Regions from separate parts of the Clostridium sartagoforme genome, predicted to be linked through region 2. Evidence: a T-box and tRNA genes for the amino acid it is inferred to sense, from the RefSeq annotation. Region 2 holds a T-box; the other regions hold tRNA genes.
What was found. A T-box is a leader RNA that pairs with one kind of tRNA and senses whether it is charged. The one in region 2 lies ahead of argS (arginine--tRNA ligase), so its partner is inferred to be a tRNA-Arg.
Positions count from the first base shown of each region.

Region 1: it encodes a tRNA-Arg, which carries the amino acid that the T-box ahead of argS (arginine--tRNA ligase) is inferred to sense. The anticodon was not compared.
Region 3: it encodes a tRNA-Arg, which carries the amino acid that the T-box ahead of argS (arginine--tRNA ligase) is inferred to sense. The anticodon was not compared.

Region 1 covers NZ_BAAACH010000003.1:196,374-198,638, forward strand. The annotation lists gene chbG (chitin disaccharide deacetylase) at 113-841, opposite strand; tRNA gene ABDZ60_RS01680 (tRNA-Arg) at 1,216-1,292, opposite strand; gene ABDZ60_RS01685 (ATP-binding protein) at 1,348-2,265, opposite strand, start outside.
Region 2 covers NZ_BAAACH010000039.1:204,496-206,760, reverse strand. The annotation lists gene argS (arginine--tRNA ligase) at 1-1,025, opposite strand, end outside; T-box leader at 1,087-1,294, opposite strand; gene ABDZ60_RS18250 (site-2 protease family protein) at 1,450-2,097, opposite strand; gene ABDZ60_RS18245 (LCP family protein) at 2,216-2,265, opposite strand, start outside.
Region 3 covers NZ_BAAACH010000002.1:55,957-58,221, reverse strand. The annotation lists gene ABDZ60_RS00520 (hypothetical protein) at 261-593, shown strand; gene ABDZ60_RS00515 (FimB/Mfa2 family fimbrial subunit) at 677-1,006, shown strand; tRNA gene ABDZ60_RS00510 (tRNA-Arg) at 1,147-1,221, opposite strand; gene ABDZ60_RS00505 (staygreen family protein) at 1,304-2,125, opposite strand.

The DNA of each region.
Region 1 (2,265 bases), on a different contig from region 2:
ATTATAAACCAGGAAAATAAATATAAAAGCAAAGAAATTTCCTATCTATTAGGAAATCTCTTTGCTTTTGTATTAAATATTTTAATTTAGTTAGGAAAATTTCCTAACTAAATTAAAATATATTTTCATAATTACATAATAGCACTTTATTTTCAGCCAAAAGATTCTTTAGCTTCTCTGATGTAAGAATACTAAGTTCCTCTAACCTTTTTATATTATAAGAGCTACTTTCCATTAAAAAGCTATCTGCATAAGCTGGGTGAGTCATAACATCTACTATATCATATTGTTTTTCTATAATCTTTTTAAATGTTTCTACAGAAGTATTTTCACCATAGAATATCCCTTCAAAAGGTACTACTTTATCATGATTTAATTTATAATTTAAACCACCTCTTATTGGTAAGTTATATTTACTTATAATTTTTTCAATAACTGGTTTTAAAAACTCTAAAGTATGAACATGATGATGAGAGTCTAAGTGGGTAATCTTCACTCCAGCATTTGTTACTTTTTCAATTTGTGCACAAAATTCATTATAAACCTCATCTAAATCTATTTTATTTAAATCCTTACATTCTAATAGATTTTTATAAAATTCTCCCTTTTCATTTACTATTGTTTTATGTGTTTTTAATATTGGTTTATATGCACTTAAAGTAAGATGAACTCCACAACCTAGTCCTGGATTTTCCCTAATAAGTTCTAGTGCATGATTAAATCCAGGCATTCCTGCCATTAAAGTAGCACTTGTTGCAATTCCATTTTTATAAGCTTCAATTATTCCATAATTCACAGCTTTACTATATCCAAAGTCATCACAATTTACAATTAATCTCATAATATTCCCCCCATTTATTTCAATAATAGTAATTTAGTAATTAACTTTATTATATTATAACTGAACTATTAAGTCTTCTATTAATGGTTAATTTAACTACTATATTAATACTTATTATAAATTAGAAAAATAATTATAGAAATAAAGAAATTTCCTAACATATAGGAAATTTCTTTATTTTTCTAGCTAAATATATTCCTTAACATGATACCATCATTACTACCCTTGTTAACCGTGACTTTTTCTCCACCAAGTTCTAAATATTTTTCATATTATTTATATTTTATTCATATTTACAAATAATTTAACTTAATATAGAATTTTAGTATTAAAATAAAAAAGATCTTGAAAACTTATTATTTTCAAGATCTCTTTGGTACGGCGGAGAGGATTCGAACCCCCGACCAACTGGTTCGTAGCCAGCTACTCTATCCAACTGAGCTACCACCGCATATTGTTTTTTAACAATATTTATATTATCATACCTATTTAAATAAATCAAGCAACTAATTGTTGTATATATCCGAAAACTCTATTTCTAACATTTGTATTTTTCCACTATTATCTCTCATACAAAAATCTCTTTCCAAACTATCTTGTTCATCTCCAATTTCTATAGGTAATGTTATTATGAATTCGCTACCATTTCCTAATTGACTTTTTAATTCTATTTCTCCATTCATAGATCTTACTAAATAATTTACTAAATCTAATCCTATTCCACTGCCATAACCGTCTTTTTTGTCCTTCTTAGAGACTTGATAAAATCTATTAAATATTTTCTCTTGATATTCTTGTGATATTCCTGGCCCCTCATCCTTTATAGAAATCCTTATTTTATCTTCTATAACAAGCATATTTATATACACATTTGTGTTACTATATGAAAATTTAATAGCATTTGATATTAAATTCATTATAATTCTATCTATAGCTTCTGGGTCAACTGACATTATACATTCCTCTTCATTAGTATCAAATATAAGTTGAATATCCTTTTGCTTTGCATACTTATCTATACAACTTATAGTTCCCTCAACCATAGATATAATATCTATATTCCTTTTATTTAAAACATAATAATTATTTTCTAACTTTGTTGTATCTATTAAATTATTTATTAGCTTTAACATCTTTAAGCTATTTCTTTTTACCATATTCATATATTCTAATACTTTTTTATCATTAATACATAGACTTCCATAATCTATACATTGCATTATACTTAATATTACATTTAAATGCCCTCTAAGGTCATGAGAAATATTAAGCAAAAAATTTTCCTGCCTACCACTTTTTCCATTTAATTGTGCTATGATACTTATTAATTCTTCTTTTGTAAAATTAAAGTCCCCTTCTAATATAATTTCACTTATGTCTCGTTTATTATCTAATAATCCATTTCCCATAAATTCGTTATTAGC
Region 2 (2,265 bases):
TTAAATACTTGTTTAAAGTGTAAAGCTTGTGGTGTCCCAACTACATATATGCTCTTATAGAAATCATATGTTTTCTTTCTATACATGGCTGCTGCTAAATCCCTAGTTGCATATATTGATGCTCCATCACCCTTTAACACTATACACGGAGGCATATTATACTCATCTAGCATAACTACTTGCGCTCCATTACTTTCTACTAACAAGTTCTTTTCCTTTAACTCATTTACTACAACATCCATTTTATCATTATAGAATGCCTCACCTGCATATGAATCAAATTTAACATCAAAAATTTCATATATTCTTTCAAACTCTTTTAAACTTAAATCTCTAAATCTCTTCCATAAGGCTTCTACTTCTTTATCACCATCTTCTAACGCTTTAAAATAAGCTCTTCCTTCATCTTCAAGTGAAGGCTCTTTTTCTGCTTCATCATGGAATTTAACATATATTCTTAAAAGTTCATCTATAGCATTCTTTTCTAAAGCTTCTTCATTTCCCCATCTTTTATATGCAGATATAAGTTTTCCAAATTGAGTTCCCCAATCTCCTAAGTGATTTATTCCCTGAACATTGTAACCTTCTTTTTTAAAGATCTTATATAGAGAATTTCCTATAGCTGTTGTAAATAAATGCCCAACATGAAATGGTTTTGCTATATTAGGTGATGAATATTCAACACAAATAGTTTTTCCTTCTCCAATATTAGATGAACCATATTCATCTCCCTCTGTTAATACTTTTTCTATTGTATTTTTAGTAAATATGCTTTTATCTGCAAAAAAATTAACATATGGTCCAATATTAGTTATCTTTTCAAATCCTTCATTACTTATTTTACTTGCTAATTCCTCTGATATCATATTAGGAGCTTTTCTGAAAGCTTTTGCTAGTTGAAAACATGGAAATGCATAATCTCCCATATCGCTCTTTGGTGGAATTTCAATTAATTTCTCTATACTTTCAATATCCATATCAACATGCTTACTTATTGCTTGCGCAACTTTTTTCTTGTAATCCATTATTATATCCTCCTTAAGTTTCACTATTAATTAAAAAATAAAAAATCCGTCTCTTAACTAAATAAGAGACGGAAAACTTCCGCGGTACCACTCTGATTGCATAAAATGCCACTCAATGCTTTAACGCAGCAATACGAACTATCCTACTAATAAAATTTCAGTAGCTATCTCCAAGACTCTCTTCCTAATACTCTATCTTATAAGGCTTACACCAACCCCTTACTCGCTTAAAGAATCAAATATAGTACTCTTCTCTTCATTGATATTAATACTTATTTTATTTTAATATAAACATTATACATAAACAAAACTTTTATTGTCAACATAAAAGGTATATATAATAATTCATAATTAGTAATTATATACTTATAAGTTTAAATATTAATCTTTTACTAAATACAGCAATGTCTTTTTATAAACTTTTTTAAAATATTAATCCTAAAATTCCAAAAGCTATTTTACTGAATAATTCAATTATTAAACCTGAAGGTATTGCTAATATATATCTTCCTAATAAGACCACCCCTATAAGAATAAACATTTGATATTGATAAAGAATATCTGCAACTTTATAAAAGTTTTTAGGACTTAGCTCCTTAAATAATTCAAATCCTGCAAGACCAGGAAGTGGTATTAAATTAAATACAAATAAATTTATATTTATTATTGATATATATTGTAAAGCCATGCCCACAATATTGTATGATGATGAAGGAACTATTTTATATGCTGTAATTGCCCATAATCCATATATAAACATAGCAATAAATCCTACTAACAAATTTGCAAGAGGTGCTGCCATAGTTACCTTTATTGCATCCTTCTGTCCTCTTCTGTATGCTCTTGGATTAGTATCTAAAGGCTTAGTCCATCCAAAGCCAACTAATAATATCATTATAAAGCCCATTAAATCTATATGAGCTGCTGGATTTAATGTTAATCTTCCTTGAAATCTTGGTGTTTTATCGCCTAATTTATCTGCTACTTTAGCTTTGGCATATCCTTGTGCTACAAAAGCTATTAATATTGCTGGCACTGCCAATATCTTATTTAATAAGTAATCTACTCCCATCACTCTACTCCTCCTTGTTCTTTTTATGATTATATCATATTTATTAAAGCAAAGTTTATATTTACATTTTTTTAATAAAAAGAAGCTTTACTTAGAAGTAAAGCTCTTTAAAACTTTATTAATTTTGAGGTTTATCAGAATTATTCACATTATTTTCACCATTTGTTG
Region 3 (2,265 bases), on a different contig from region 2:
ATAACTTCCAATAAATATTCTATACTATATGATATTTGCCATATATAACTTATATAATTAAAATTTTTTATTTATATAAAAAATCTATCTTTTAATTCACAGCTAATAATATTTTATCCACAACTTAGCTTCATTTTCATGTATATCCTGTGTATAACCTTGTAAATTATCTACATTACTAAATTTTACTTAAAAAACTAAGCATATACTGAATACTATCATTTTTATTACACAGAATAAAGTGGAAAGGTGGTGAAAAAATGAAAAGATTTCTTTCAGCATTTTTAATATCCTTTTATTTGATTTTTAATACAATTGGGTTAAAGTGCGCTTTTTCTCAGAGTAATATATATGCACAGGGTATTTATACTTTATCTGATTTTAATACATCAAAAACTAGTACTTTCACTATTCAAAATGTTTCTAGAACTGAACATATGTATTTATTTGTTTTTGACGAAAACCTAGGTGTAGTAGAATTATTAAGATTACCACCTAATTCACCGAAAGTTGATACAGTCCCCATCAATCCTGACTATACCATATTACTAATTGGTAAAGGAGAGCTATATTTAACACCTATTAACGCTTAATAGTTATTCTGTTTTAAAAAAACTTAAAAATAAACTTCATAAAGTTTTGTGTCTTAAGTACAGAGAAAGGATTGATAGTCATTATGAAGAAGTTTATTCTTACAATTTTATTCTCTATATATTTATCATTTAATATAATTGGTTTAACACCTGCACTAACTAATCCTAAAACCTATAAACAGGGCATTTATAGCTTATCCGATTTTAATATCTCGAAAAATAACACTTATTCAATTAGAAATTCTTCAAAAACTAATGATATCAGGGTGTTAATTTTTGATGAAAATTATCTTTTACTTCAAAACGTAAGTCTGCCTAAAAACACACTAGATATAGATACCACACTTCCGCTAAACCCTGAATACTCATTAGTAGTGATTGGAAATGGAGAACTAACTATTACACCTAAATAATCATGAATACTAAAGTTATTATTCGTATCATTGAAAGTTATTTAATATAGTATATTTTAATCACTGCTAAATTAATCTTTAAATTTTATATAAAAAACAAAAGCATCCAATCCTTTATATTACAAGGTTTGAATGCTTTGTGGTATCCCCAACAGGGATCGAACCTGTATCTGTCCCTTAGGAGGGGACTGTTCTATCCATTGAACTATGGAGACATAATCAACAAATAAATTGTATAATAACATTAATTATATGTCAACATTATCCTACTACTATAATATACTCCATAGCCATTATTTATTCTTTTACCTTTTTAACTATCACATTGTTTGGCTTCACAATAAACTCTATTGAAACATTCCTACTAATAGAATTCATTTTTATTTTTGTTACTATAAATACTTCATATATTTTCTCACATCCATCTAAAGTTTTTAATTCTTCTATATCTACTATTTCACATTTTTCAATATTGTATCTTATATTACTTCCATATAAAACACATAGTCTATTTTCTATATATGGATTTAGAAGATTAAGTATGATGCTTTCTTGCATAGTAATTTTACATTTCTTCTTTCTAATAAGAGAATTTTTTCTTTCTTCTACCCACTTTTCTTCTTCATCTTCCTCAAGTTCATATTCATCATAATCATCTATATATTTATAATTTTTTAATTTCCCCCAATTTTCAACCTTATAAAACTCCTCATATCTTGAATTAAATTTGATAAATATATCTGCTTCATCTAAATTATTATGTTTTTTAATTAATTCTAAGTCGCCTTGTCTTATAGCTGTAATAGCTATAGGTAGCTTTTCTCTAAAAATTTTATTTCTTATTTCTATTTTATTCTTATCCCTTTCAATTCCATCTACATTCAAATATAAACATAAAACGTAATTTCTACCATTTTGGAACCATCTAGCAAATACCTCATCCCTCTTATTACTTATATTAGATTTATCATAATGCTTAGCTACTGTTACTAATATCTCGCCGGTTTCATCTGAATGAGTAACTGTATATTTACGTGGAATTATAGGCCCATCTTGTGATATTCCACTCTTGAAATCAACCTTCAGTTTCCCCTGGTTTCGCTTATTCAAACCTTTCACCTCTAAAATGCTTTTTATTACTTACTATATGCTTGCATGTTATATTTTGCGAAGCATTTTTCAATTCACAGTTCACAAGGCACAGTGCACAGTTGTTTTTATTTTTTTAGGTAACAGGGAACAAGCTCAATTATAGTCTG